4 regions of the Streptomyces sp. NPDC015345 genome follow, and region 3 is predicted to be linked to each of the others. Evidence: riboswitches for the same ligand, from Rfam matches in the RefSeq annotation. Region 3 holds a riboswitch; each other region holds the start of a gene.

Region 1 (4,682 bases), on a different contig from region 3:
GCACATCATCGGCATCGCCTCGCTCCTGGGCGGCTTCCTGACCCAGATGAAGCAGATGGGCCAGGGCACCGCCCGCTTCGGTCCCGCGATGCTGCACGGCGCGCTGATCATGCTCGTCACCGGCGTCGCCCTCGTGGGTCTCAACCAGGCGGACGGCAACGCGGTCAACAACATCAAGATCGGCATCAAGATGGCCGTGCTGATCGTGATCCTCGCGCTGGTCTATGTGAAGCGGGACGAGGAGAAGATCGACAAGGGTGTGTTCGGCGCGGTGGGGCTGCTGACCACGGCGAACATCTTCATCGCCGTGCTGTGGACCTGATCCCCGCAACCGGCCCTCTACGCGCGCGTGGCCCGCGCTCCTTCGGGAGTGCGGGCCACGCGCGCGTAGAGGGTGACTTTCCGCGGCTATGCCGGGCGCACCACGCTGTGGATCGGCATGTAGTAGATCGATTCGACGCGGACCTTGGCGCCCGGCTTCGGGGCGTGGATCATCTTGCCGCCGCCGATGTAGATCCCCACGTGGCTGATGTCGTCGTAGAAGAAGACCAGGTCGCCCGGCTCGGCGTCGGCGGTCTTCACGGTCGTGCCGGCCTTCACCTGGTCCCAAGTGGTGCGGGGCAGGGTGATCCCCGCCGCCTTCCAGGCGTCCTGGGTGAGCCCGGAGCAGTCGTAGGAGTCGGGCCCGGTCGCGCCCCAGACGTACGGCTTGCCGATCTGTGCCTCCGCGAAGTCGATGACCTTCGCGGCCTTGGTGGCGTAACTCCCGTCGGTGCTTCCGGAGCCCGAGCCGCCACCGGAGCCCGAGCCCTCGCCAGAGCCCGAGCCTGAACCCGAGCCGGCGCCGGAACCCGATCCGGAGTCCTGGCCCTCTCCCTGCCCCTGCTCCTCCCGCTCCTTCCGGGCCGCCTCCTCCGCCTTGCGCTTGCGCTCCGCCTCGGCGGCCTCCTTGCGGGCCAGCTCCTCGGCCTTGCGCTTGGCCTCGCGCTCCCTCTTCCGCTCGATCGCGGCGAGCCGGGCCTTCTCCTCGGCGGTCAGCTCCGAGAGCAGTTCACGCGCCTCGCCCAGCTTCTTCTGGACGGTCTCCTTGCTCGTCCTGAGATCGTCCCGCGAGTCGCTCAGCGTCTCCACGCTCCGCGCGGCCTTCGTACGCTGCTTCGTCGCCGACACCTGCTGAGCCTGGTAGTCGTCGACGGCCTTCTTCTGCCGCTTGGTCAGCCGGTCCGCCAGGTGGTTCTGGTCGAAGAAACCCTGCGGATCCTTGGCGAGCATCATCGTGGCGGTGTGGGAGACGGCCCCGGTGCGGTACTGGGCGGCGGCGATGGAGCCGAGCTCCTGGCGCGCCTCGTTCAGCCTGTCCGCGCGCTCGGCCACGTCGTCGAGCAGCCGGTCGGCCTTCTTGCGCTGCTTCTCGGTCTTCTCCTTGGCCGAGTTGTACTTCTGGGTGGCCACGCCCGCCTGGTGGTACAGGTCGTCGACCTTCTTCCGCACCTCTTCGAGGCTGGGCTTCGCCGGTGCGGAGGGGGCCGCCTGCGCCGTCTGTGACAGGAGCGCCACGGAGGTGAAGGCGGCCGTCGTGATGCCGACGGCGGGGGCGGTGCGTATTCCGGCTGTCCGGGTCCGCGGCTTGCGGTGCGACGCCAAGGGAGGCGACTCCTTCCGTAGACCGCCTACCGGGTTAGCTGTCGGGTTCGGGCGGATGGTCCGGAAGGTTGCCCTACGGTCCCGTACTGCGTACGGGACCGATTCACCCCAGGTTTTCGGTGGGTCCCCGGCTCCGAACAGGTCGGACTCGGCGGAGGCAACCCGTTCCCGGCGGGATTCGCCGGTGGGAGGACGAGCGGCCCGCGGAGCACGCTAGCCAACTCGTGTGGCGCGTGTGAAGGTTGATGTTCGTTATGCCCGATACATTTCCGTTACTTTCCGGGGCACCGGGGCCGGGCAGGCGGCGCTGTCGCGGAGCGTGACCAGGTGTGGGCGTGGCGTAGGTGAGGCGTAGGCAGGCGCAAGCCGGACGGGCTTCGGGAGGAAGGTGGCCGGAACCCGGGGCGGGTTGTCAGTGGGGCCGCCTAGACTCGGGAGGCGATGAGCAGCCTCTTTGATGACAGCTTCCTGGCGGACCTGCGGCCTTCCCGGGCCACGGACGAAGAGCCCCCGCCGCCGCCCGAGGACAGCGCTCCGGAACCGGTTCCGGACGACTTGTTCGACGGGAAGTTCGACGTGCCCATGACCCGGGACACGCACTACCGCGACGGGGCCCCGCGCCCGGTCATCGACCCGGCGGCGCTCCTGGAGGGGCTGAACGAGAACCAGCGTGCGGCGGTCGTGCACGCCGGCTCCCCGCTGCTCATCGTGGCCGGCGCCGGTTCGGGCAAGACCCGCGTGCTGACCCACCGCATCGCGTATCTCCTGGCGGAGCGCGGCGTGCACCCGGGGCAGATCCTCGCGATCACCTTCACGAACAAGGCCGCGGGCGAGATGAAGGAGCGCGTCGAGCAGCTCGTCGGCCCCCGGGCCAACGCGATGTGGGTCTCGACCTTCCACAGCGCCTGCGTCCGCATCCTGCGCCGCGAGTACAAGAAGCTCGGCTTCACGTCCTCCTTCTCGATCTACGACGCCGCGGACTCCAAGCGTCTGATGGCCCTGGTCTGCCGCGACCTGGACCTCGACCCGAAGAAGTTCCCGCCGAAGTCCTTCAGCGCCAAGATCTCGAACCTGAAGAACGAGCTGATCGACGAGGAGGACTTCGCCGGACAGGCCGCTGACGGCTTCGAGAAGACCCTCGCCCAGGCCTACGCCATGTACCAGTCACGCCTGCGTGAGGCGAACGCGCTGGACTTCGACGACCTGATCATGACGACGGTCCACCTCCTGCGCGCCTTCCCGGACGTCGCCGAGCACTACCGCCGCCGCTTCCGGCACGTCATGGTCGACGAGTACCAGGACACCAACCACGCGCAGTACGCCCTGGTGCGCGAGCTGGTCGGCCCCTCCGGTGGCGAAGGTGACGACCCGGCGGAGCTGTGCGTGGTGGGTGACGCGGACCAGTCGATCTACGCCTTCCGCGGCGCCACGATCCGCAACATCCTCCAGTTCGAGGAGGACTACACCGACGCGACCACGATCCTCCTGGAGCAGAACTACCGCTCCACGCAGACGATCCTGAGCGCCGCGAACGCGGTCATCGAGCGGAACGAGAGCCGCCGCCCGAAGAACCTGTGGACCAACCAGGGCGCGGGCGCCCGCATCACCGGCTACGTGGCAGACACCGAGCACGACGAGGCGCAATTCGTCGCCGACGAGATCGACCGGCTCACGGACGCGGGCGACGCGAAGGCCGGCGACGTCGCGATCTTCTACCGCACGAACGCCCAGTCGCGTGTCTTCGAAGAGATCTTCATCCGCGTCGGCCTGCCCTACAAGGTCGTCGGCGGCGTCCGCTTCTACGAGCGCAAGGAGGTCCGCGATGTGCTGGCCTACCTGCGCGTTCTCGCCAACCCCGAGGACGCGGTCCCGCTGCGCCGTATCCTGAACGTCCCCAAGAGGGGCATCGGCGACCGCGCGGAAGCCATGATCGACGCGCTCTCGCAGCGCGAGAAGATCTCCTTCCCGCAGGCGCTGCGCCGCGTCGACGAGGCGTACGGAATGGCGGCCCGCTCGACCAACGCCGTCAAGCGGTTCAACACGCTCATGGAGGAGCTGCGGACCGTCGTCGAGTCCGGCGCGGGCCCGGCCGTCGTCCTGGAGGCCGTACTCGAACGGACCGGCTACCTCGCCGAGTTGCAGGCCTCGACCGACCCACAGGACGAGACCCGTATCGAGAACCTCCAGGAACTCGCCGCCGTCGCCCTGGAGTTCGAGCAGGAGAACGCCCAAGCGGCCGGTGCCCAGGAAGACGGCCAGGCGGAAGGCCCAGCGGAAGGTGACGAAGGGGCCGCCGCCCCGGCCGGCACGCTCTCCGACTTCCTGGAGCGCGTCGCGCTCGTCGCCGACTCCGACCAGATTCCGGATGAGGAGGACGACGGCTCCGGAGTCATCACCCTCATGACGCTCCACACCGCCAAGGGCCTCGAATTCCCCGTGGTCTTCCTGACCGGCATGGAGGACGGCGTCTTCCCGCACATGCGCTCTCTCGGGCAGGTCAAGGAGCTGGAGGAGGAGCGCCGCCTCGCCTACGTGGGCATCACGCGCGCGCGCGAGCGGCTCTATCTGACGCGGTCCTCGATGCGCAGCGCCTGGGGCCAGCCCTCGTACAACCCGCCGTCGCGCTTCCTCGAAGAGATTCCGGATACGTATCTGGACTGGAAGCGGAAGGGCTCTGTCGGCGCCCTCGCGTCGTCGGGTCCCGCCGCGGGCATCGCCTCGTCGCTGTCCTCGTCGCGTTCGCGCACGGGCGGCGCGCAGGGCTTCGCCACGCGCCGCGCCTCGGAGAAGCCGGTGGTCTCGCTGGCGGTCGGGGACCGGGTCACGCACGACCAGTTCGGCCTCGGGACCGTGGTCGGAGTGAAGGGCACGGGTGCGAACGCCGAGGCGACGGTGGACTTCGGCGAGCCCAAGCCGAAGCGGCTCCTGCTGCGGTACGCGCCGGTCGAGAAGCTGTAACGCCTCGGGCGGCGGCCGGAGTTACGTTACGTCGGGTCGAGGTCGTGGCTGCGCAGCCACGGCAGCGGGTCGATCGCCGA
Region 2 (4,682 bases), 670 kb from region 3:
CCATCTTCGTCCGCGCGGCCACGGCCGCCGGCGTCCCCGTGACGATCGCCAAGGCCGACGGCAACCCGGTCAACGCCGCCTCGATGCTCGCGGTGCTCGGCCTGGGCGCCCAGGGTGGCGAGGAGATCGTGCTCGCCTCCGACGCCGAGGGCGCGGACGCCGCCCTGGACCGTCTGGCGAAGCTGGTCGCGGACGGTCTCGAGGAGCTTCCGGAGACGGTCTGACCCACGCAGCACCTTTCAAAGGGCCCACCCCGAACACGGGGTGGGCCCTTTGCCTTATGTCTCACCTGGTGCCAGTTTATGTGGCGGCAGTTTATGCACGGAAATAAAGGAACGGCCGGAATTGCATTGACCGGCACTCCTCTCGCGCCTCACTTTGTATACGGCACCCGCGTTAATTCCTGAGACTCACCGTGTTTACGGGGTGTTGCACTTCCCTCACACGGCCCGCCGTCGGCGAGGGGCGCAACCGGTGCGCGGCCGTCGCCCGCTCCGCGTGGCCGGCGGTGAGCATCCTGGCCCGTTCCGCGTCCCCGCGGGCCACCGCGTCGACGATCGCCGCGTGCTCGGACCAGGACACCGCGGGCGCGGCCGGGGCCCCGACGACGTACATCCAGGCGAGCTTGTGCCGCAGCTGGGTGAGCAGCGTGATGAGGCCGGGGCTGCCGGAGGCCTGGGCGAGCGTCTCGTGGAACCAGCCGCCCAGCGAGCGCAGATCCTCCCCCTGACCCTTCCGCACGCGCTCCTGGCCCAGCCGCACGAGTCCGCGCAGGACCTTGAGGTGCGCGTCGGTGCGGCGCTGTGCGGCGCGGGCCGCGGCGAGCGGCTCGAGCACCGTGCGCAGCTCCAGGAGGTCGGCGGCCTCCTGCTCCGTGGGCTCGGCGACACAGGCGCCGGCGTGCCTGCGCGTGACGACGAAGCCCTCGGCCTCCAGGGTGCGCAGGGCTTCGCGTACGGGGACGCGGGAGACCCCGTAGCGGCGCGCGAGAAGCTCCTCGGTGAGCCGCCCGCCCCTTTCGTAGACCCCGGCCACAATGTCGTCCCGGATGGCCGTGCATACCGAGTGTGCGGGAATGCGCATAACCGGACCTCCGCCTTAATCCCCGCGAAACGCGGTCGACCGACGCTCGTTCCGGAACTCTATTGCAGAGCCGCTGAATTTCCGATGGCGGGCCGGATTCCATGGATATCTTTTGGCCAGGCGAGGCGGGTGGGAAACGGCGAAGGCCCCGGCTCGGGAGAGCCGGGGCCTTCGGTGAGGTGCCGGGACGGGTCAGACGTTGACGCCGTGCGAGCGGAGGTACGCCACGGGGTCGATGTCCGAGCCGTAGTCCGGGCCGGTGCGGGCCTCGAAGTGGAGGTGCGGGCCACTGGAGTTGCCGGTGGAGCCCGAGAGGCCTATCTGCTGGCCCGGGGTGACCGTCTGGCCGACGGTGACGCCGAGGGACGACATGTGGCCGTACTGGGTGTACGTGCCGTCGTTCATCTTGATGACCACGTTGTTGCCGTAGGCACCGCCCCAGCCCGCCTCGACGACGGTGCCGGCGCCCACCGCGTGGACCGGCGTGCCGGACGCGGCGTGGAAGTCGACGCCGGTGTGGCTGCCGGAGGACCACATGGCGCCGCCGGTCTGGTAACCCGTGGAGACGTACGAGCCGGAGATCGGGGAGACGTAGGTGTTCAGGCGCTTGCGCTCGGCCTCGCGGGCGGCGCGCTCCTTCGCCTCGCGCTCCTTCTTGGCCTTCGCCTTGGCCTCGGCCTCGGCCTTGCGCTTCTCCTCGGCGGCCTTCTTCTTGGCGGCCTCTTCGGCCTTCTTGGCGGCCGCGGCGTCGTCGGCGGCCTGCCGCTGGGCGGCGGCCTGCGCGTCGATGCTGTCGGCGAGCGAGTCGCCCACGGAGATCGCCTGGGTGAGCCCGGTGTGTTCGAAGGCGGCGTCGTCGGCGGCGGCGAGCGCCGGAGCGGCCAGGCCTCCGATGACACCCGTGGTGGTGATCGCTGCGACGCCCGCGACGTTCGCGGTGGTGCGGGTGAGGCGGCTGGGACGACGGTGCTTCCCGGTGGCACGGGTGAACGCCATGAAGCGGCTGATCCTTTCCTTCCTTCTCGCCTACCGGGTTAGCTGACGGGTTCGGAGCAGGAAGGTCTCCTACGAGTCCCTCACCTGACGGCAAGGTGCCCGATTCACCCCAGGGGACATGTGGGTCCCCGGCTCCCCTGGCTCGCGCCGTACGGGGACTCGGCGATGACTGTCCGGTGCCGCGGATGCGACGTACTGCGTGACGAACAGTCGGACCGACGCTAAACGGGCCGTCTTTCAATCGACAAACAGAACGCCTCTTTTGTAGCGCACGCCACACACCGAACAGGCAACCACCCTATGAATTCGGACATATGGGGAGTACGCGACCCCGGCCACCGAAACGGTCGCCGGGGTCCCGATATGTCCTGACTGCCGCTCAGCCGGCGACCACACTCACCTCGCCGATGCCGAGCGCCCTGACGGGCTCCTCGATCTCCGCGGCGTCCCCGACGAGGATCGTCACCAGGTGGTCCTCCGGGAAGGCGCTCACGACGGCCGCGGTGGCCTCCACGGTGCCGGTCGCGGCCAACTGCCGGTAGAGCCGCGCCTGGAAGTCGTCCGGGAGGTTCTGCTCGACCTGGTCGGCGAGCGTGGCGGCCACGGAGGCGGCCATCTCGTACTTGAGCGGGGCCACGCCCACCAGGTTCTGCACCGCCACGTCGCGCTCGGCGTCGGTCAGGCCCTCGGCTGCGAGGGTGCGCAGGACCGTCCAGAGGTCCTCCAGCGCGGGCCCCGTGGAGGCGGTGTCGACGGAGCCGCTGATGGCGAGCATCGCGGCGCCCGTGCCGTCCGGTGCGGAGCGCAGGACCTGGCTGAACGCCCGTACGCCGTAGGTGTAGCCCTTCTCCTCGCGCAGGACGCGGTCCAGGCGGGAGGTGAGGGTTCCGCCCAGGCAGTACGTGCCGAGGACCTGGGCCGGCCAGATCCGGTCGTGCCGGTCCGGGCCGATGCGGCCGATCAGAAGCTGCGTCTGGACGGCTCCGGGGCGGTCCACGATGACGACACGGCCCGTGTCGTCCGCGGTGATCGCGGGCATCGGGCGGGGCTCGGCGGTGCCGCCCTTCCAGGTGCCGACGGTGTCCGCGAGGACGGCGTCCAGGTCGGTGCCCGCGAGGTCGCCGACGACCACCAGGGTGGACGTGGCGGGACGGACGTGCGCCTCGTAGAAGGCGCGCACCGCGGCCGCGTCGATGGCCTTGACCGTCTCCTCGGTGCCCTGGCGGGGCCGCGACATGCGCGAACTCGCCGGGAACAGCTGCCTGGAGAGCTCCTTGGCCGCGCGGCGTGCCGGATTGGCCGCCTCATGCGGGATCTCGTCCAGGCGGTTGCGTACGAGGCGCTCGATCTCGCTGTCCGCGAAGGCCGGGGCCCTCAGGGCGTCGGAGAGCAGGCCGAGCGCCTTGGGGAGGCGGGAGACCGGGACTTCGAGGGAGACGCGGACGCCGGGGTGGTCGGCGTGCGCGTCCATGGTGGCGCCGCACCGGTCGAGCTCGGCGGCGAACTCCTCCGCCGAGTGCTTGTCGGTGCCTTCGTTGAAGGCCCTCGCCATGATCGTGGCGACGCCGTCGAGGCCCTTCGGCTCGGCGTCCAGGGGCGCCTCCAGGTGGACCTCCACGGCGACGACCTGCTGGCCGGGGCGGTCACAGCGCAGCACCGTGAGGCCGTTGGGCAGCGCGCCGCGCTCTGGGGCGGGGAAGGCCCACGGCTTGGCCGTGCCGGCCTGGGGCTGGGGGTGGAACTGCATCGTCGCGGCCTCGGTCACTTCGCCGCCTCCTCTTCCTCTGCGGTCTCGGCGGCGGCCTCGGCGGCCTCGTCCTCGGTGGACACCGGTTCGTAGACGAGCACCGCGCGGTTGTCCGGGCGCAGGCGGGCCTTGGCGACCTCCTGGACCTCCTCGGCGGTGACGTCGAGCACGCGCTGCACCGCGGTGAGAGCGAGCTGCGGGTCGCCGAACAGGACCGCGTACCGGCACAGTTCGTCCGCGCGGCCCGCGACCGTGCCGAGACGGTCGAGCCACTCCCGCTCCAGCTGGGCCTGGGCGCGCTCCATCTCCTCCGGGGTGGGGCCCTCCGCGGCGAAGCGGGCCAACTCCTCGTCGACGGCGGCCTCGATGACCGGGACCTCGACGTCGCCGGACGTCTTCACGTCCAGCCAGCCGAGCGAGGGGGCACCGGCGAGGCGCAGCAGGCCGAATCCGGCGGCGACGGCGGTGCGGTCGCGGCGCACGAGCCGGTTGTAGAGCCGGGAGGAGTCGCCGCTGCCGAGGACGGTGAGGGCGAGGTCGGCCGCGTCGCACGCGCGCGTGCCGTCCTCCGGGAGGCGGTAGGCGGCCATGAGGGCGCGGGCCGGCACATCCTCCTCGATGACCTCGCGCAGCTCTTTGCCGATGCGCTCCGGGAGGGAGCCGTCACGCGGCGGCTGCTTGCCGTCGTGCGAGGGGATCGACCCGAAGTACTTCTCGACCCAGGCGAGCGTCTGCTCGGGGTCGATGTCGCCGACGACCGACAGGACGGCGTTGTTGGGCGCGTAGTACGTGCGGAAGAACGCGCGGGCGTCTTCCAGGGTGGCCGCGTCCAGGTCGGCCATGGAGCCGATCGGCG
Region 3 (4,682 bases):
CCCGGGCTGCTCGCCGCGGGCGCGGCGGCCCTCGACGTGACCCCCGGCCCGCACGTCTCCCGGGTACGGCTGCTGGCCCCGCTCCAGCCCGCCTCGGTACGGGACTTCGTGACCTTCGAGGAGCACGTCGAAGGGGTGCGCCGCGCCGTGGAGGGCACCGGCGGTGTCCCCGAGCAGTGGTACGCGGCCCCGACCTTCTACTTCACCAACCCGCACGCGATCTACGGCCACCGCGAGGACGTGCCCGTGCCGCCGGGGTCGGCCGTGCTGGACTTCGAGCTGGAGGTGGGCGCGGTGATCGGGCGAGAGGGCCGGGACCTCACGCCCGAGCAGGCCCGCGACCACATCGTCGGCTACACGGTCTTCAACGACTGGTCGGCGCGGGACCTTCAGGGCGCGGAGATGAAGGTCGGCCTCGGCCCCTGCAAGGGCAAGGACACCGCCACCACCCTCGGCCCGTACCTGGTCACCGCCGACGAGCTGGAGCCGTACCGGGACGCCGAGGGGTTCCTACGCCTTGCCCTGACCGCCGAGGTCAACGGCGAGAAGGCCGGCGAGGACCTGCTGTCCAACATGAGCTGGACCTTCGAGGAGATGGCCGCCTACGCCTCGCGCGGCACCCGCGTCGTCCCGGGTGACGTCCTCGGCTCGGGCACCTGCGGCAACGGAGGCTGTCTCGCCGAGCTGTGGGGCCGGCGCGGCGAGCAGACCCCTGCGCCACTGAAGCCCGGCGACACCGTCACCCTCACGGCGGAGGGCATCGGCACGCTCACGAACACCGTCGTCCCCGGGGCGGAGCCCGTGCCCCTGCCGACCGGCCGACGGCGTGGCCGTGAGCGGCCGTGAGCGGCCTGCGGGGCAGACCACCGACAGTTCCGTGTCGTCGCCCTGTGCCCCCTGACGACGGCCCGCGCGAGCGGACCACGCACCAGACCGAAGGGCCGTGACGTCGCCGCGTGGACGGTCACTTTTCCTGCGCCGTACGGCAGTTGATGCGGTAGAGCGGCGGGAGTACGCGAACGCCGGTGCCCGGGGAGGCGTGCCGGTTCGGCCCCGGCGGCCGCTCCGGTGCGGTGACCTCGCCCATACGCCCTCCTTGTTCGATCGCGTGGACCACCAACACGCCACCTACGGCGCGGAGTTGGGACTGCCCGAGGCGGTGCTCGCCGAGGTGGCGGTCGCCCCCGGACGATGACGCGACGCGTACCGCCACTAACGGAGTTCGACCGGATGCTCGACACCGCGCTCGCCGGAATCAAGGAACGGGCCGCCGAACGGGCCGCCTGAAAACGCGGCCGATGAATCGTCAACTCCCAGATCCGCCGAGCCGCCCACCCCTTTTCCGGCAATGGCCGCTCTTTCCATATCCGCGTCCACATCCACCTCCACACGACCTCCGCCTACCGGCATCATCGAGCGTTGCAATATGCCCGATTTGACGCGGCGAGCGGCATTTAATCCACACCTCTCCGTGAAATGGGTCACGCCGACTCCCGCACGCGCCGAAGATCTCGGAGCGCATTCCCGTTCTGCGGACAGAGAGTTGAGTTTTGGATCAAAGAGGGCCAAGGGAATTTGATCTCCACGAACCGACCTCTCGCATTGCCGCCGCGAATTCGCGCCTTGTTACCTCCGGCCTTTCTCGCTTAATGTCACCGTCGAACCGGATGGAACGCCGAATCCTGCCGCTGTCCGGAAGCCGTTACACCCACCCACTTACTCACTCACGCACGGCAGGAGCGGGGGAACCAGGTAAGCCGCCGATCCGGTTTCCGGAACGGCTCGGGGTGAAGTCGCATGCCCAGTGCGACCGGACATCTCCCGTCCGAACCCGACAGCTCACCTCGTAGGCGACGGAGAGGAAATTCGTCATGCCTGCAAAGGGAAAGCACCGCCGTCCCAAGTCCCGCTCGCTCACCCGGGGCATCGCCGCCGCGGGAACGGGCGGAGCCGTGCTCGTCCTGCCGGTGCTCGGCGCGACCGCCGCCCACGCGGCTCAGGCCCCTGCGGCCGTCAAGCCCGCCGCCGCCCCGAACACCCACGTAGTCGTCGCGGGTGACTCCCTTTCCAAGATCGCCCGGGAGCATTCCTTGAGCGGCGGCTGGAAAAAGCTCTACGAGGACAATCGCAACGTCCTCGGTGACGACCCGAAGCTGATCCACCCCGGTCTCAAGCTCACCCTCGGCAAGAAGAACGCCGCCGAGCCCGCGAAGAAGGCGACCGCTTCCCCGGCTTCCGTCAAGACCGCCGCCGCCCCGGCGAAGAAGTCCTACAGCGACAACCTCGACGGCTGGATCCGGGAGTCGCTCGACATCATGGCGCAGCACGGCATTCCCGGCACGTACGAGGGAATCCACCGCAACGTCATGCGCGAGTCCTCCGGCAACCCGTGGGCCATCAACAACTGGGACTCCAACGCCGTCGCCGGAACCCCGTCGAAGGGCCTCCTCCAGGTGATCGCCCCCACCTTCGAGGCGTACCACGTGCCCGGCACCTCGACGGACAGCTACGACCCGGTCGCCAACATCACCGCCGCCTGCAACTACGCGGCCGACCGGTACGGCTCGATCGACAACGTGAACGGCCCGTACTAGACCGCGCCTCTCTGACATGCCGTGAGCCCCGGACACGTGGTGTGCCGGGGCTCACGGCATGCCCGTTCCGCGCGGCGGGGCGGACGGGAGAGGAATGGGCCGCGGATTGCCGGGCACGCGGACGTTGGTAGCCGAAAGATCGGAACCGAAGATCGGAACCGTAGACAGTCGGAACCGTAGACAGAAGTAAACGAAGGAGTTGTCGTGTCGTTCCTCTGGGCCATCATCGCGGGACTCATCATCGGCCTGCTGGCCAAGCTCGTTCTGCCGGGGCGTCAGCCCATTCCCCTGTGGCTGACGGTTCTCCTCGGCATCGTGGGCGCCGTGGTCGGCAACGCTCTCGCCAGCGCCTTCGGCGTTCGCGACACCGGCGGCATCGACTGGATCCGGCACGTCTTCCAGATCGGCGTCGCAGCCGTCCTCATCTCCTTCGTCACCCCTCTGTGGGCCCGACGACACGCTTGATCCCGTCCTGCATCCCGTCCCCTTCCGCGAAGGCCCCCGGCGCACCGCGCCGGGGGCCTTCGTCTCGGCTCGTGCCGACGTCCCGTGTCTCCTACGTCCAGTGGCGCAGGGCAAGGCGGGGAGTCTGCCGGACCAGCCAGGCGCCGGCCAGGCCGATGGCGGCGCCGGCGACGACGTCGCTGGGGTAGTGGGCGCCGCTCTGCACGCGCTCGACCGACACCATCGCCGCCGGTACCGCGCAGACGAGGCCGGCGGCCGGCCAGGCGGGAAGGACGGCGGCGGTGAATCCCACCGCCGCCGCGGTGTGCCCGGAGGGGAAGGAGGAGGAGTCGGGCCGGTCGTCGGCCTCGTCGTGCGGGAACCACTCCTTGGGCGGCCGGGGCCGGTCGGCCAGCTGCTTGCACACGCCGTTCGACGCCAGCTGCGCCACCGTCATGGCGGCGAGACCGGCCACGGCCGCGGTACGGCCGCGCCACCCGCCCAGGCACGCCATCGCGACGGCGGCCCCGCACCACAGCTTCGTGCTCTCCGCCGCCTCCTCCACCCCGGAGAGCACCTTGCCCACACCTGGCGCGACGCGCCGGGCCACCTGCTGCGTCACCACTCGATCGACCTCACTCACAACCGTCAGCAACTTCATGCGCACCAGGTATCCCGTAACGCCGGAAGATACGCAGCTCTTGATCACTTGAGGCCGACCGGTCCGGTCACGTGAGGCCGACTGGCCGAGCCGGTCGGGCCCGCGGCGATCAGGACTCAGACGATCAGGACCCGGCGCCCACGGGTGTGACCGGCCTGGCTGTCGACGTGTGCCGCCGCGGCATCGGCGAGCGGGTACGACTTCTCGACCGGGATGTGGAGCTTGCCCCGCGAGATGAGGCCGGCGGCCTCGACGAGCGCTTCCGGCACGCTCCCGGCCACGCCGGAGAACCGGACACCGAACTCCGGCGCGCCGAGATCGGCGATCGAGAGCACCTTCCGCGGGTCCCCGGTCAGCTCGACGAGTTCGCGGATGACGCCCGATCCGGCCAGGTCCAGAGCCGCGTCGACAGGGCCGAGCCGCCGCACCCGCTCCACCCAGCCCTCGCCGTACGTCGTGGCGCGGGCACCCAGGCCGCGCAGATAGTCCTGGTTCGCGGCCCCCGCCGTGCCGATCACGGCGATGCCCCGGTCGCGGGCGATCTGGAGGACCGCCGACCCGACTCCCCCGGACGCGCCGCTGACCAGCAGCGTCTGCCCGGACCGCACACCGACCTCGCGGATGACGCGCAGCGCGGTCTCCACCACGGAGGGGTAACCGGCCGCCTCCTCGAATGTCAGCCCCTCGGGCATACGGGCCCAGGCCGACAGCACGGCGAACTCGGCATAGGTGTCCGAGCCTTCCCCGAAGACGTGGTCGCCGGCCTCGACTCCTTCGACGCCCTCGCCGACCTCGTCCACCACCCCGGCGGCGTCCAGGCCGACTCCCGCGGGCAACTCGGTCGGGTGGGCCCCCAGGATCTGGCCTTCACGGATCCTCCAGTCGACGGGGTTCACGCCCGCCGCCCGCACGGCGATGCGTATCTGACCGGGGCCCGCATGGGGCTCCTCGGCGTCCACGAGCCGCAGGACGTCCGGACCGCC
Region 4 (4,682 bases), on a different contig from region 3:
GACGACTCCGATACGCGGCAGCGGCATGGCGGTGAACCCCAGTGATCGGCGAAGTGCCGATGCTAACGCCACGCGGCCGGGGCCCCCGGAGGGTATTGGTTCGCCTCACCCCCTCGGATGGCGTACTGTTGTGTTTACCGACGCGGGGTGGAGCAGCTCGGTAGCTCGCTGGGCTCATAACCCAGAGGTCGCAGGTTCAAATCCTGTCCCCGCTACTGAAGGCCGAAGGCCCGGATCCAGTGATCACTCACTGGATCCGGGCCTTCGGTGTTTTCGGGGGTCCCGGTTTTTCGGGTTTCGGGGTTTCGGGTTCTCGGGTTCTCGGGTTTTCAGGCTCTCTTCCAGGGCGGTATGCCCTTCTTCCCCGCCTCCCGTCACCCGTACGGCCCACACCAGCTCGCACCAGGACCCCTCTCCAGGAAGCCTGGGTGCAGCGCGGCGATGGGCGCGGGATCGGCGGGAGACAAGCGGTGGGGCAGCGTGGAGGTACCGGCGGCAGCGGAGCCACCGCGCACGAGCGGACCCTCGTACGGATACTGCCCGTCCTGCTCCTCGTCGTCGGAGTCGTGTACGACGCCCTGACCCCGCCCGAGTTCACCGCCGCACCGCTCTTCACGGCGGCCCCGCTGATCGCCGCCCCCTTCTACTCGCTGCTCGGCACCGTCCTGACGGGCGTCGCGGCCTCGGTCGCGGTCACCGTGCTGCACTACGGCAGCTCCGTCGGCGGCCATGTCGAGGCCGTCACCGAACTGCTCACCGTGACGACCGTCGCGGCCCTCGCGATCTTCATCAACCGCGTCGTGCGCCGTGGCAACGACCGGCTCGCCATCGCCCGCTCCATCGCCGAGGCCACCCAGCGCGCCGTGCTGCCACAGCCCGACCCCCGCATCGGCGGGCTCGACCTCGCGGCGCGGTACGAGGCCGCGCAGGCCGACGCGTTCATCGGCGGTGATCTGTACGCCGTACAGGACACCCCGCACGGCGTACGGCTCATCGTCGGCGACGTCCGTGGCAAGGGCATGGGCGCGGTGGCCGCCGTCGCCGTCGTCATCGGCGCCTTCCGTGAGGCCGCCGAGCAGGAGACCACCCTGGAGGCCGTGGCGCAGCGCCTGGAGCGGGCCCTCGCGCGGGAGGGCACCCGGCGCGACGGGCTCGACGCCTTCGAGGGGTTCACCACCGCCGTCCTCGCGGAGATCCGGGTCGGCGACGGCTGCGTACGGCTGGTGAACCGGGGGCATCCGGAGCCGCTGCTGCTGCGGGGCGACGGCCGGCTGTGCGTGCTCTCCCCGAGCGAGCCCGCGCTGCCGCTCGGCATGGGGGAGCTAGGGGCGTGGCCGGACCGGGCGGACGAGTCGGAGTTCCCGCCCGGGGCGATGCTGCTCTTCTACACGGACGGTCTCTCGGAGGCGCGCGACGCGACCGGGGCCTTCTACGACCCCGCGACCCGGCTCGGCGGGCGGATCTTCCCCGGCCGGGAGGGCCCGCACACGCTGCTCGCCACGCTCACGCAGGAGGTGCGGCGGCACACCGGGGGCGCGGCGACGGACGACATGGCGCTGCTCGCGGTGCGGCGGCCGGCCACCGGGGACGGCAAGGCCGCGGCGGAGAGCCATGTCACTGGCCGTGACTGAAGTGCAGCCCTCCGCATCACAACTGACGTTCTGTCAAGGGAATGTGAAGTTCCGGTGTGTGACTTTCTCGGGTGACACAGGGTCAACTTGCCCCGGTGCGAACCCTCGTGTCCCGTTAAGTCCTGCCCGCGAGCGTTAATGATCAATCGGAACAGCTTGGAATACGGCACCGCTGTCTATTAACGTTCGATAACGCAGCGCGGTCGTCCCAGCCGTCACTAGAGGCGGCTCCGTGCGCACACGCCTAATCCCGCAAGGGAGCCGGGGAACCACCAACTTGGGGTGAATCGGGCAGCTGTGCATCCGTGCCGGTTGTCCGTAGGAGACCTTCCTGCTCCGAACCCGTCAGCTAACCCGGTAGGCGAGAAGGAAGGAAAGGAGTGCGCCCCAGTGGCGTCCAACCGGCCTGCCCCCCAAGCCGCGTACGTACCGAATGACGACGACTTCGGTGGTTACGACCAGGAGACCTGGGAGGAATGGAATCCCACCGAGGAGTCCGTCCGTCCCGTCCGCGGCAGGCACCGTGTGCACAAGAAGGGCGGCGGCGGGCTCGCCCGCAGCTCCACCGTGCTGGGCGTCGGCGTCATCGCCGCCGTCGGCGCGGGCGGCATAGCCACCGCGCAGGACGGCAAGGCGCCCGTCTCCATCTCGATGCCCGACCTCGGCGCCGTCGCCGACTCGCTCCCCGAGGCCGAGTCCCTGCCCGGCGTGGGCTCCCTCCTCTCCGACGACTCCGCCGCCCCCGCGGGCTCCGAAGCCGTCACGGCCGCGGCTCCGCTCAGCGCCGCCGGTGTCAGCTCCACCGACGCCGAGCAGGGCGCCACGGACGCGGGCGAGGCACTGCGCGCCCGCATCATGCAGCAGGCCGAGAACCAGCAGGACCAGGCGGACGACGCGGTGCGGACCGCGGCCGAGGAGGCCGCCGTCAAGAAGGCCGCCGAGGAGGCCGCCGCCCAGCAGAGGCTGGCCGAGCGGAAGGCCGACGCCAAGGCCGCCGCCAAGAAGAAGAAGGAGCAGGAGGCCCGCGAGGCCAAGGCCCTGGCCGAGCGCCGGGCCAAGCTCGCCAAGAGCTACGCGCTGCCCACCTCCTCGTACACCATCACGTCGCACTTCGGTGTCGCCGGCTCCATGTGGTCCTCCGGGCACCACACCGGCCTCGACTTCGCCGCACCGACGGGTACCCCGCTCAAGGCCGTCCACACCGGCACCGTCAAGGAAGCCGGCTGGGCGGGCGCGTACGGCTACCGCACCGTCCTGGAGCTGAGCGACGGCACCGAGGTCTGGTACTGCCACCAGTCCTCGATGAACGTCAGCGCGGGACAGAAGGTCAGCACCGGCGATGTCATCGGGCGCGTCGGCGCGACCGGCAACGTCACCGGACCGCACCTCCACATGGAGGTCCACACCGCGGGCGGCTCCACCGTCGACCCCCTCGCCTGGCTCCAGAGTAAGGGCCTCAACCCCTGACCCGAAGCGGACGACTTGACGTTCATTTGGGGGAGCCGCCGGAATTCTGTTTCCGGCGGCTCCGTTGAGGAACGCATGACTTCTCTTCGCACGCTTGGCTCATCCGACCTCGAGGTCTTCCCGCTCGCCCTCGGCGGCAACGTCTTCGGCTGGACCGCCGACCGGACGGCGTCCTTCGCCGTCCTCGACGCCTACACCGCCGCGGGAGGCAACTTCATCGACACCGCCGACACCTATTCGAGCTGGGTGGAGGGGAACGAGGGCGGCGAGTCCGAGACCCTCATCGGCGAGTGGCTGGCCGAGCGCGGCAACCGCTCCGACATCCTCCTGGCCACGAAGGCCGGCGCCCACCCCGAGTACAAGGGGCTGGCCCCGGACACCATCAAGAGGGCCGCCGACGCCTCGCTGCGCCGCCTCGGCACCGACTACATCGACCTGTACTACACCCACTTCGACGACACCTCGGTCCCCGTCGAGGAGATCATCGGGGCACTGGACGAGCTGGTCACGGCCGGCAAGGTGCGCGCCATCGCCGCCTCCAACATCTCCCCCGAGCGGCTCCAGGAATCCCTCGACTTCTCCGACCGCGAGGGCCTCGCGCGCTATGTCGCGCTCCAGCCGCACTACAACCTCGTCTCCCGCGACACCTACGAGGGCCGGCTCCAGGAGCTCGCCTCGCGCTCCGGCCTCGCCGCCGTCCCCTACTTCGCCCTCGCGTCGGGCTTCCTCACCGGCAAGTACCGCCCCGGCACACGCGTCGAGAGCGCGCGCAGCGGCCGGGTCGAGGAGTACGTGGGCAGCGAGCGGGGCGACCGGGTCCTCGCCGCGCTCGACGGGATCGCCGAGGCGCATGACGCCGAGGTCGCGACCGTGGCCCTCGCCTGGCTCGCGGCGCAGCCCACCGTGGCGGCGCCGCTCGCCTCCGCGCGCACGGTCGAGCAGCTGCCCGCGCTGCTCGCGGTGGCGGACCTCTCCCTGACGGACGCCGAGCTGTCGGCGCTGACGGCGGCCTCCGCCTAGGTGCGGTAGGGGTTGTGGGCCGGGTGGCCGTATGCCGGACGGGGCTGCGGCTGCCCGTACGGAGCGGGGGCGTACGCGGCAGGGGCGTAGGGGGCGCACGGGGCGTGCGGGTACGCGGCGTGGGGGTGGCCGTACGGCGCGTACGGCATCGGGAGCATGACCGGGGCGGTGGCGCGGGCCGCGTAGGCCAGGGCGGGCCGGGCCGGTTCGCGGCGCTCCCAGAGCTTCTCGAGCAACTCCCGCTCGCGTACGACGAAGTCGGCGCCCGCCCGGCCGCGGCGGCCCCGGTGGCGCAGGAACGCCAGTGACGTCGCGTACGTCTCGTACTCCATGACCGCCCGGCCCGCGGCCTTCCCCCAGGCGTATGAGGCGTAGTCGCGGGCCAGCGCGCGGGCCCGCATCGAGCCGAGCGCGTACGGCTCGGGCGGGGTGAGCCAGCCCGCCGCCGCGTACACGGGCAGTTCGGCGCGGATCATGCGCAGCTCGCGCTGCCGGGTCCAGATCGCCAGCCACGTCAGCAGCCCGAACGACGGCAGCATGAAGAGCGCGTACACGGCGAAGAAC

The links. A riboswitch is a leader RNA that binds a small molecule or an ion and turns the genes downstream of it on or off. The one in region 3 is predicted to bind cyclic di-AMP.
Region 1: linked by a shared signal. The riboswitch ahead of ACF062_RS15915 (NlpC/P60 family protein) and the one ahead of ACF062_RS09825 (transglycosylase SLT domain-containing protein) in region 3 are both predicted to bind cyclic di-AMP.
Region 2: linked by a shared signal. The riboswitch ahead of ACF062_RS06960 (M23 family metallopeptidase) and the one ahead of ACF062_RS09825 (transglycosylase SLT domain-containing protein) in region 3 are both predicted to bind cyclic di-AMP.
Region 4: linked by a shared signal. The riboswitch ahead of ACF062_RS24445 (M23 family metallopeptidase) and the one ahead of ACF062_RS09825 (transglycosylase SLT domain-containing protein) in region 3 are both predicted to bind cyclic di-AMP.

What each region holds. Positions count from the first base shown of each region.
Region 1 covers NZ_JBIBTX010000003.1:783,140-787,821, reverse strand. Annotated here, with positions in the region: gene ACF062_RS15920 (hypothetical protein) at 1-322, shown strand, start outside; gene ACF062_RS15915 (NlpC/P60 family protein) at 409-1,644, opposite strand; cyclic di-AMP (ydaO/yuaA leader) riboswitch at 1,652-1,808, opposite strand; gene pcrA (DNA helicase PcrA) at 2,086-4,602, shown strand; gene ACF062_RS15905 (peptidoglycan DD-metalloendopeptidase family protein) at 4,629-4,682, opposite strand, start outside.
Region 2 covers NZ_JBIBTX010000002.1:125,636-130,317, reverse strand. Annotated here, with positions in the region: gene ACF062_RS06970 (HPr family phosphocarrier protein) at 1-224, shown strand, start outside; gene ACF062_RS06965 (GntR family transcriptional regulator) at 397-1,083, opposite strand; gene ACF062_RS06960 (M23 family metallopeptidase) at 1,276-2,079, opposite strand; cyclic di-AMP (ydaO/yuaA leader) riboswitch at 2,092-2,254, opposite strand; gene ACF062_RS06955 (M16 family metallopeptidase) at 2,459-3,844, opposite strand; gene ACF062_RS06950 (M16 family metallopeptidase) at 3,841-4,682, opposite strand, start outside.
Region 3 covers NZ_JBIBTX010000002.1:794,234-798,915, reverse strand. Annotated here, with positions in the region: gene ACF062_RS09840 (fumarylacetoacetate hydrolase family protein) at 1-846, shown strand, start outside; gene ACF062_RS09835 (hypothetical protein) at 965-1,087, opposite strand; gene ACF062_RS09830 (hypothetical protein) at 1,213-1,485, opposite strand; cyclic di-AMP (ydaO/yuaA leader) riboswitch at 1,704-1,868, shown strand; gene ACF062_RS09825 (transglycosylase SLT domain-containing protein) at 1,872-2,594, shown strand; gene ACF062_RS09820 (GlsB/YeaQ/YmgE family stress response membrane protein) at 2,799-3,059, shown strand; gene ACF062_RS09815 (phosphatase PAP2 family protein) at 3,151-3,699, opposite strand; gene ACF062_RS09810 (NADP-dependent oxidoreductase) at 3,816-4,682, opposite strand, start outside.
Region 4 covers NZ_JBIBTX010000005.1:701,095-705,776, forward strand. Annotated here, with positions in the region: gene ACF062_RS24430 (glycosyltransferase family 2 protein) at 1-27, opposite strand, end outside; tRNA gene ACF062_RS24435 (tRNA-Met) at 142-215, shown strand; gene ACF062_RS24440 (PP2C family protein-serine/threonine phosphatase) at 471-1,631, shown strand; cyclic di-AMP (ydaO/yuaA leader) riboswitch at 1,863-2,010, shown strand; gene ACF062_RS24445 (M23 family metallopeptidase) at 2,022-3,098, shown strand; gene ACF062_RS24450 (aldo/keto reductase) at 3,174-4,118, shown strand; gene ACF062_RS24455 (PrsW family intramembrane metalloprotease) at 4,115-4,682, opposite strand, start outside.